3 regions of the Arthrobacter sp. S2(2024) genome follow, and region 3 is predicted to be linked to each of the others. Evidence: predicted binding sites of a transcription regulator. Region 3 holds the regulator's gene; each other region holds the start of a gene.
The links. Region 3 encodes HrcA, which represses chaperone genes, less so after heat shock. Its sites were predicted from a motif close to TTNGCACTCGNNNNNNNCGAGTGCNAA; they were not measured.

Region 1 (3,466 bases), on a different contig from region 3:
CGGCGGCGATCAGGTCCTCGTACACGCCGGACTTCGCGTTGAAGCCGTGGTTGGCTTCCAGCTCGGCAACCTTGGCCACGACGACGTAACCGTCGAAGCCGGCGTTCTGGGCGATCCAGCGAAGGGGCTGGGTCAGGGCACGGCGGACGATGCCGACGGCGGCAGCCGCGTCGCCTTCCAGTGCCTTGACGGCAGAGTCCTCGTCCAGTGCCTTGAGGGCGTGGATGAGGGCGGATCCACCGCCGGAGACGATGCCTTCTTCAAGGGCAGCACGCGTGGAGGACACTGCGTCCTCGATGCGGTGCTTCTTTTCCTTGAGCTCGACCTCGGTGGCTGCGCCGACCTTGATGACGCCGATGCCTCCTGCCAGCTTCGCAAGCCTTTCCTGCAGCTTTTCGCGGTCCCAATCGGAGTCGGTGCGGGTCAGCTCTGCACGGATCTGGGCGACGCGCGCTGCGACGTCCTCAGGCGTACCGGCGCCGTCAACAATGGTGGTGTTGTCCTTGGTGACGGTGATCCGGCGGGCGCTGCCGAGGACCTCGAGGCCAACCTGGTCCAGGGACAGGCCGAGCTCCGGGGAAACAACCTGGGCGCCGGTCAGGGTGGCAATGTCCTGCAGCATGGCCTTGCGGCGGTCGCCGAAGCCCGGAGCCTTGACGGCAACGACGTTCAGGGTGCCACGGATACGGTTCACGATCAGCGTGGACAGTGCCTCGCCGTCGATGTCCTCAGCAATGATAAAGAGGGGCTTGGCAGCCTGCAGGGCCTTCTCGAGGAGCGGCAGGAATTCCTGCAGCGAGGAGATCTTGCCCTGGTTGATCAGGATGAGGGCGTCTTCCAGAACAGCTTCCTGGCGTTCCGCGTCAGTGACGAAGTACGGGGACAGGTAGCCCTTGTCGAACTGCATGCCCTCGGTGAGGACCAGTTCGGTCTGCGTGGTGGAGGACTCTTCGATGGTGATGACGCCATCCTTGCCGACCTTGCCGAAAGCCTCGGCGAGGAGCTCGCCGACCTCATCGCTCTGGGCAGAGATCGCGGCAACGCTGGCAACCTGGGTGCCTTCAACTTCGCGGGCGTTCTCCAGGAGGCGGGCAGCCACGGCCTGGACGGAAACCTCGATGCCGCGCTTGATTTCGCCAGGTGCGGCTCCGGCGGCAACGTTGCGCAGGCCTTCCTTGACGAGTGCCTGTGCCAGCACGGTGGCGGTGGTGGTGCCGTCACCTGCGACGTCGTTGGTCTTGGTGGCGACTTCCTTGGCCAGTTGCGCACCAAGGTTCTCATACGGGTCGTCGAGTTCGACTTCGCGGGCGATCGTCACGCCGTCGTTGGTGATGGTGGGAGCTCCCCACTTCTTGTCCAGAACGACGTTGCGGCCACGCGGGCCAAGGGTGACCTTGACGGTATTGGCGAGCTTGTCAATGCCTGCTTCGAGCGAGCGACGGGCAGCGTCGTTAAACGCAAGCTGCTTTGCCATGGTTGTGTCCTTTCAAGACGGAAAACCCGCACCGCTGATTCGACCGGAAGAAGTCCGACTCGATCTGCGATGCGGGATCCAGGGAATTACTTAACGACGATCGCCAGAACGTCGCGGGCGGACAGAACGAGGTATTCGTTGCCGCCGGTCTTGACTTCAGTTCCGCCGTACTTGGAGTAGATGACGACGTCGCCGACGGTTACGTCGACGGGGACGCGGTTGCCGTTGTCGTCGAAGCGGCCGGGGCCAACTGCGACAACTTCGCCTTCCTGCGGCTTTTCCTGTGCAGTGTCCGGGATGACCAGGCCGGAAGCCGTGGTCTGCTCTGCTTCGAGCGGGCGGACAACAATGCGATCCTCGAGAGGCTTAATGGAGACCGACACTCGGATCTCTCCTTTACGTGAGGTAGTACATGGACTATCAAACCAGGGATGCCGTGGCGGGCTTACCGTCGTCGCGGTGCCGGTAAGTGCCTGGCGGCATGATTAGCACCCGCCTAGGGAGAGTGCTAATCAAGACTCTATGTAAGCATTAGCACTCGGTCAAGGCGAGTGCCAGAATTCCGTCATGGGTGAACGCCCGAAGCGCCACTTGCGGCTCGAGTAGCTCATTGACCGGCGAGGTCGTCGAAGTCGACGTCCTCGCCGTCGTCATAGTCTTCCTTCGGCGCGTTTCCGCGGTTCAGGTAGAGCACTACGCCGCTGGCGAGCGCGACGACGCCGAACACCACCAGCCCGACGATCGCTGCGATGCGGGCACCGGTGTAGGTGTCACGGATGTCCCGGGCCTCGTCGGTGGCGTCCTGGACGCTCTTTCCGGTCATGGAGTAGGTGGCCGCGTTGAAGGAGTCGAGGAAGAAAATAATGATCAAGAGCGCAATGCAGACAACGGCAATCAAAACACCGACGATGAGTGCGGGGCGGGCATACTTGGAGAGATTTCCGGCGAAGGGACGTTTATCGGGGGCAAAGGGAGAACCATTGGCGTCGTCAGGCTGGCGTACTGGGTTGTCTTCCATGGCATCAACCCTATCCGCCCGGGTGGTCGCGGTTCCCCCTCCGCACTCTATGACGGGCGAGCATTAGGCTGGTTCCCATGGCTGACACACCCCAGGACCAGATTGCCCCTTTGCTGACAACGGAAGGTTGGGAACTCCTGGCATCCTTGGGACCATACCGCGACGGCGAAGCCTTCGCCCTCAACGCGCGCCTGCGCAAAGACGGCCACTCCCCCGCGCTCGTGGCCGCCGTCCTCACCCAATCCAGGCTCCGCACCCGGGCCGAGGCCAAGTTCGGAGAATTCGCCCGGCAGATGCTCTTCACCCAGGCCGGCCTGGAACAGGCCACCCGCCTCAATGTTGCAGCCAGGCACGCCGAGCGATTCGCCAAGGCAGGCACGCGGCACGTGGCGGACCTGGGCTGCGGGCTCGGAGCGGACTCCATGGCCATGGCCTCCATGGACATCGAGGTCACCGCCGTGGAGCTCGACGAGACCACCGCAGCCTGCGCCACCATCAACCTCATTCCGTTCCCGCACGCGACGGTAGTGCACTCCGACGCAACCTCGGTGCCCCTCGACGGGGTCGACGGCGTGTGGCTCGATCCGGCGCGACGCACGACGTCGTCGTCGGGAACCAAACGGATCTGGGATCCGGAGGCGTTCTCGCCGCCGTTGTCTTTCGTTGAATCATTGGCGGCGACCGGCAAGTCCGTCGGGGTCAAAATGGGCCCGGGCATGCCGCACGAATCGGTACCGGCCGGCTGCGAGGCACAGTGGGTTTCGGTGGGCGGGGACGTCACGGAAGTGACGCTGTGGTTCAACGACGTCGCCCGTCCCGGCATCCGCCGCGCTGCCCTGGTACTCGGGCCGCAAGGCGCAGCCGAGATCACCAGCGCCGAAGATTTCGACGGCGGTCCGGTGCCCGACGTCGGGCCCGTGGAGGGATACCTGTACGAACCGGACGGGGCGGTGATCCGTGCGGGCCTGGTGGCC
Region 2 (3,466 bases), on a different contig from region 3:
CTTGAGCGGAGCGTCGATGGCAACGCGGACGATGTTGGCGCCCGTTGCTTCGTCGCCTTCGAGCTGCAGGTTGGCGAATGCCTTGGCACCGGCCTGGATGAGGGCAACGCCACCACCGGCGACGATGCCTTCTTCAACGGCAGCCTTCGCGTTGCGGACTGCGTCCTCAATGCGGTGCTTGCGCTCCTTGAGCTCTACCTCGGTTGCGGCACCGGCCTTGATGACTGCAACGCCACCGGCCAGCTTGGCCAGGCGCTCCTGCAGCTTCTCGCGGTCGTAGTCGGAATCGGAGTTCTCGATCTCGGCACGGATCTGCGCCACGCGGCCGGCGATGGCGTCGGCGTCGCCGGCACCTTCGACGATGGTGGTCTCGTCCTTGGTGACAACAACCTTGCGGGCGTTGCCGAGCAGTTCGAGGGTTGCGTTCTCGAGGCTGAGGCCGACCTCCGAGGAGATGACCTGGCCACCGGTGAGGATGGCGATGTCGGCGAGCTGTGCCTTGCGGCGGTCACCGAAGCCCGGAGCCTTGACGGCAACGGACTTGAAGGTGCCACGGATCTTGTTGACGATCAGGGTGGCCAGGGCCTCGCCCTCGATGTCTTCGGCGATGATCAGCAGCGGCTTGTTGGACTGCATGACCTTCTCCAGGACCGCAACGAGTTCCTTCACGTTGGAGATCTTGGAGTTGACGATCAGGATGTACGGGTCTTCGAGGACCGTTTCCTGGCGCTCTGCGTCGGTGACGAAGTAAGCGGAGATGTAACCCTTGTCGAAGCGCATGCCTTCGGTGAGCTCAAGCTCCAGGCCGAAGGTGTTGGATTCCTCGACCGTGATGACGCCTTCCTTGCCGACCTTGTCCAGGGCTTCAGCAATGAGGTTACCGATTTCGGTGTCGCCGGCAGAGATGGAAGCCGTGGCTGCGATCTCTTCCTTGGTCTCGATCTCCTTGGCGGAGGCGAGCAGCTCACGGATGACGGCGTCAACAGCCTTCTCGATGCCGCGCTTGAGGGACAGCGGGTCGGCGCCGGCAGCTACGTTGCGCAGGCCTTCCTTGACGAGAGCCTGGGCCAGGACGGTGGCGGTGGTGGTGCCGTCGCCAGCGACGTCGTCCGTCTTCTTGGCAACTTCCTTGACCAGCTCGGCGCCGATCTTCTCGTAAGGATCGTCCAGCTCGATCTCCTTGGCGATGGAAACACCATCGTTGGTGATCGTGGGGGCGCCCCACTTCTTTTCGAGGACGACGTTGCGTCCACGCGGGCCGAGGGTGACCTTGACGGCGTCGGCGAGGATGTTCAGACCCCGCTCGAGACCGCGGCGTGCCTCTTCATCAAATGCAATGATCTTGGCCATAACGGCGGTAGTCCTTTCGGGACAGTCGTTAAGAAGGTGCCTTCACTGCGGTGCCCGCGACGGACGATCCTTCACATTCGGCCTCTGTACGCCGCGTGCTCCGGATCTCACCCCAGCAAGGTTTTCTTTGTTCCCCCAGGCACCGCCACCATTTCCATACGGCCGGAGCCGTGAAGGATTAGCAGTCAATGCCTGAGAGTGCTAATCAATAATTAGCACTCACCCGAGGAGAGTGCAAGCAGGAAGAGCCGGAAACTACTCGCCACGCCCAGGGAATTCGCTACGGGCACAAGCCGTCACGGAGTCCGGGAGGCCGTCTCTTTGCCACTGACCCGCGCAGTGTTGTCAGCCCCGTAGGTGAAGACCATGTAATTGGACGAGGTAACGTCCCCGTTGGCGTCGAACCCGATGGTGCCGGACTCGCCGTCGTAATCCGGGAGCTTGGCCCCCTTCAGCACCTCGACGCAGTCCTTGTATGAGGCACAAGACGTACGTTCTTTCGTTGCCGCATCGCCCGACGCCGGACGCACTCCGCCGGACACAGTGGTGAGCCAGGCCGCGATCGAGCCTCCCGCATCGTCGCCCGCCGTTGAGGCGGCAAGCGCCGCGAGGGTGACGGCGTCGTACGTCTCGGCAGCGTAGGTCGTGTCCTTGAGCTTGGGGTCGATGCCCGTCAGCTCGGCTTGGAACTCCGCACTCGGGAAGACGCCCGGAAGAATTCCCCGCGCGCCGTCGAGGCCCCCTGCACCGAGCGCGGTTCCGTATTGGCGGATCGCGCCGTCGCTCAAGATCAGGCTCTTGCCGCTCAGCCCCGCATTCAGGAGCTCAGCCAGGGCGCCTTGGGCGCCATCACGGGCAACCACGACGACGGCGTCCGGCGTACCGGACTTGATGCCCGCCGCGGCGGGAGCTGCTTTGCCTGCCGCGAATTCCTCGTTGGACACGGCGTCCATTCCGAGGCCGCGGGCAGCGTCCAGGACCGCTCCCGAGACGCGCGTACCGTAATCCCCGGCTTCGTGGAGGACCGAAATGCGCTTGGCGCCGGCGTCGCGGGCAAGCTTCGCCAGGACGCTGCCCTGTGCGGCATCAGCGGCAGACGTGCGGAAGTAGAAGCCGCCATTCTTGTAGCTGCTCAGCCCCGACGCCGTGTTCGCCGGCGAGATGAGCGGAATCCGGGCGGGAGAGAGCACATCGATCGCGGCGGGCGCATGGCTCGAATCGCTCGGCCCCACGACGACGTCTGCGTGGGCGGACATCAACGCCTTGGCTTGTGCAGCCGTGTCGGCGGTGAAGGCCGCCGCGCCGGCCCCTTGGCTCGCGCCACTGCCTTCACCGGCCGCCGTCGCCGGAAGCAACTCGACGGGACGGCCCTTGTATCCGCCGGCGTCGTTGATTTGTTTGACAGCCAACTTGGCGGCAGCCAGCTCGGACTCGTTGAGGAATGCGGAACCACCGGTATTGTCCAGGATCACGCCGATGCGCAGGACGCCGTCACCGCTCGGCGTAACCGAGGCAAGCCTGGCGTTGCCGACGGGGGCGGAACATCCGGCCACTCCAAGGGCCAAGGCTGCCGAAGCTGCAAGAAGAGAAACTACCCGGGACCGGCGCGCTCCGAGGGGCCAGGACAGCTCTGTTGCCGCAACACCCACTAGATAAGCCGCACGCTTTCTGCCTGCGGGCCCTTCTGGCCCTCGCCCAGTTCGAAGTCGACGCGTTGTCCTTCTTCGAGCGCACGGAAGCCATCCATCTGGATGGCGGACCAATGCACAAAGATGTCGTCACCGGACTCATCCACGGTGATGAATCCGTAGCCCTTTTCGGCATTGAACCATTTGACGGTTCCCAAAGCCATGATCCCCACACTTTCAACTAGCAGTGGCCGGCTTCCGGGATCTCCGGGCCAGCTCACAACTACTGTAACCACAGTCACGTTGCCATAGCGCAACCTTGGGTGCGGGTGGCCGCAATGTTATTGAGGCGTAACCGAGTTGCTATTTGTAACCGGGGCCCAGAACCACAACCACGGGCTGCTGGAACTCCGCGCTGTCCACGAGGTTGGAAATGCCCAGCAATTTGCCGAGGGCTTCGGCATTGCCCTTCTGCGCCGCGCCTTTGT
Region 3 (3,466 bases):
TCAGCCGACCAACTGCTGTCCCCTACGCAGGTAATTCATCACGGAACGGTCAGGAAATCGATCACTTCCTCCACGCGACCCAGCAGAGACGCCTCCAAATCGGCATAGCTGTGGACGGCGCCCAGCAGCTTCTGCCAACCCAGTCCGACGTCCTCGGCCGTTTCATGCGGCCAGCCGAACGCCTTCAGGATCCCGGTCTTCCAATCCGTGCCCCGCGCGATGGTCGGCCATTGCTCGATCCCCAACACCTTGGGCCGGATTGCCTGCCAGACGTCCACGTAGGGGTGTCCCACGATCAAGACGTTTCCCGCGGCGCCCGGCAGGGTCATGGCGTCGGCAGCAATCCGCGACTCCTTCGAATCCGGGACCAAGTGGTCCACAAGGATCCCGAGACGGCGGCCCGGGCCAGGGGAGAATGCGGCTATTGCCGCCTTGAGATCGTCCACGCCGTGCAACGGCTCGACGACGATACCCTCCACCCGGAGATCATCTCCCCACACCTTTTCCACAAGTTCGGCGTCGTGCTTACCTTCCACCCATATCCGGCTCGCCTTGGCGACTTGGGCCCGCTGGCCGGCGACTCGGACGGATCCTGATGCTGTCCTGCCTGCTGGCGCCGCCCTCTTGGCGGCGGCCGGGCGTGGGGCAGGCGGCAGGAGCTTCACGGCTTGTCCCTCCAGCAGGAATCCGAAGCCAAGCCGGAACGACTTGGCCTTTCCCCGTCGATCCTCCAGCACCACAATGTGCATGCCTCCGGACTTCTCCACCCTGGTCACGGCCCCGACCCAGCCGGACTGGACGTCTTCGAGAACCATTCCGCGTTCAACAGGAACCTCAGGCAGTTGCCGTTTGGCAGGCGAGGAGAGGTCTTGTGGGCCCCAATTGTCGTAAGACACGGTCTTCACACCACTTTGCGCTAGGGGATCGGTCACGGTCCGTGGCATTGCGTGGGACCGCGCGGGAATCATGTTCGCCGCGAGCGGTACCAATGCTAACAACGAGGTGGCTCATACTAGACTTGTTAGCACTTGGGCATGTTGAGTGCTAACTGTTGAAATGTTGATTGGAGGTGGGCAGTGAGCGAACCACGCAAGCTTGAAGTGTTACGCGCCATCGTGGAGGACTACGTTCACTCCCGCGAGCCGGTCGGTTCCAAAGCCTTGGTTGAACGGCACCATCTGGGAGTGTCGAGCGCAACCATCCGCAATGACATGGCCCTCTTGGAAGAAGAAGGCCTCATTGCCGCACCGCACACGAGCGCCGGCCGCATTCCCACGGACAAGGGTTATCGCCTGTTCGTCGACCGTATTTCCGAGGTCAAACCACTTTCGGCCGCCGAGCGCCGGGCCATCCACTCCTTGCTTGAGGGACCTGACGACGTCGAGGACATCCTTGAGCGCACCGTCCGGCTCCTCTCCCAACTGACCAACCAGGTCGCCGTCGTGCAGTATCCGCACCTGAGCCGCGCGCGCGTCCGGCACATTGAGTTTGTCCTTTTGGCACCGCGCCAGGTCCTGGCGGTGTTGATCGCCGATTCGGGCAAGGTGGAACAGGGCGTTGTGCACGCAGCGACGGACACCACCGACGACGAACTCATGGCCTTGCGGGCGCGATTCCTTGGAAGCATCGCCGGCTCCCAGCTCGACCTCATGCCGCAAGTGCTGCCATCGGTGGTTGCCCTGTGCCCGCCGGGGCTTCGGAACCTTGCCGGCGCCCTTGCCCACGGCCTGGAAAGGCTTGCCGAGCGGAGCCGCGACGAACGCATGGTCATGGCAGGCACGGCAAACCTGGCCCGCTCCAACGTGGACTTCCCGCTGAGCATCGGTCCGGTCCTCGAAGCGCTTGAGGAACAGGTTGTCATGTTGCGGCTTTTGTCCGACATGGCGGAAGACCCCCGGGGCGTCACGGTGAGTATCGGCCGCGAAAACCCCTACGACGGCCTCTCCGAGGCTTCGGTGGTTGCCACGGGCTACGGTCCGGGCAGCAGTGCCAAGATCGGCATTCTTGGACCCACCCGCATGGACTATCCCAACACCATGGCGGCCGTCCGTGCCGTCGCTCGCTACCTTTCCCGCATTCTGGGCGGCTGACGGCCTCGGCTGGAAACCGCCCCGCAAGAAACGCAGTGGAACCGTAAACAAGGAAGAGATACCGACTTTGAGCAGTCACTATGACGTTCTGGGCGTCTCGCCGGAAGCAACCGGCGAGGAGATCAAGAAGGCCTACCGCAAACTCGCACGTAAGCTGCACCCCGATGTGAACCCCGGGGCCGGCGCTGCAGAGGAATTCAAGGCGGTGACTCACGCTTACGAGGTCCTCTCCGACCCACAGAAGCGCCGCGTCTACGACGCCACCGGCAACGAGAACGGGACCGACAACGGTTTCGGCGGCGGCTACGCGGGCCAGGGATTCGCCTTCCAGGACATCTTCGACACCTTCTTCGGCGGAGGAGGTGGCGGCATGCAAGGCCCCGCATCACGCATGCGCCGCGGGCAGGACGCCTTGATCAGTGTCCGCATCGACCTGCGCGAAGCCGTCTTCGGTGTCAACAAAAAGCTCGAAGTGGACACTGCAGTCATCTGTCCCACGTGCGAAGGCTCATGCTGCCGACCGGGCACCCACCCGGAACGCTGCGACATCTGTGGCGGCTCGGGCCAGGTCCAGCGGGCCGTGCGCTCGATCCTCGGCCAGGTCATGACCGCCGCGCCGTGTGGATCGTGCGAAGGTTTCGGCTCGATCATCAAGGATCCCTGCAATGAGTGCAACGGCCAGGGCCGCATCCGCAGCCGCCGTTCACTGACCGTCAAGGTGCCTGGCGGCGTCGCTACCGGGACCCGCATCCAGCTGTCGTCGCAAGGCGAAGCAGGCCCCGCAGGCGGGCCTCCAGGCGACCTCTACGTGGAGATCCGGGTCAACAGCGATTCCACCTACATCCGCGAAGGCGACGACCTCCACGCCACGCTGAGCGTCCCCATGACCGCCGCGGCGCTGGGTACCGAGCTCCAGCTTGAGACTTTCGACGGTCCCCAGGAAATCGACGTCAAGTCCGGCACGCAGTCCGGCGAAGTCATCACCCTGCGCGGGCTGGGCGTCACCCATCTCCGCGGCTACGGCAGGGGAGACCTCAAGGTGCACCTTCACGTTGAGACGCCCGGCAAGCTCGACGCCGCACAGGAAGACCTGCTTCGCCAACTGGCCAAGTTGCGCGGGGAGCAGTTCACCGAAGGCAAGCTTGTGGCCAGTGGAGGTATGTTCGCGAAGCTGCGGGACAAGCTCGGTAACCTGTAGCGGTGAGCAACCCCGTATTCTTCACAGCTGCCGGATCGCTTGATGGGCTAGGCCCTGGCGACTCTTTCATGCTTGACGGCGCCGAAGCCAGGCATGCAGTCACCGTCAAGCGCCTGGAAATCGGCGAAGCCGTCGATATCGCCGACGGCGCCGGCAAACGGCTCACGGGCACCGTGGC

Region 1: the regulator HrcA is predicted to act here: its motif matches at 2,006-2,032, upstream of groES (co-chaperone GroES).
Region 2: the regulator HrcA is predicted to act here: its motif matches at 1,563-1,589, upstream of groL (chaperonin GroEL).

Annotation. Positions count from the first base shown of each region.
Region 1 covers NZ_JAYKZI010000002.1:493,539-497,004, forward strand. Annotated here, with positions in the region: gene groL (chaperonin GroEL) at 1-1,474, opposite strand, end outside; gene groES (co-chaperone GroES) at 1,561-1,857, opposite strand; gene VLA65_RS05940 (hypothetical protein) at 2,082-2,492, opposite strand; gene VLA65_RS05945 (class I SAM-dependent methyltransferase) at 2,570-3,466, shown strand, end outside.
Region 2 covers NZ_JAYKZI010000001.1:601,076-604,541, forward strand. Annotated here, with positions in the region: gene groL (chaperonin GroEL) at 1-1,350, opposite strand, end outside; gene VLA65_RS02710 (ABC transporter substrate-binding protein) at 1,647-2,903, opposite strand; gene VLA65_RS02715 (cold-shock protein) at 2,999-3,202, opposite strand; gene VLA65_RS02720 (LytR C-terminal domain-containing protein) at 3,342-3,466, opposite strand, start outside.
Region 3 covers NZ_JAYKZI010000003.1:335,381-338,846, forward strand. Annotated here, with positions in the region: gene VLA65_RS08070 (DUF3097 domain-containing protein) at 39-896, opposite strand; gene hrcA (heat-inducible transcriptional repressor HrcA) at 1,077-2,090, shown strand; gene dnaJ (molecular chaperone DnaJ) at 2,158-3,288, shown strand; gene VLA65_RS08085 (16S rRNA (uracil(1498)-N(3))-methyltransferase) at 3,291-3,466, shown strand, end outside.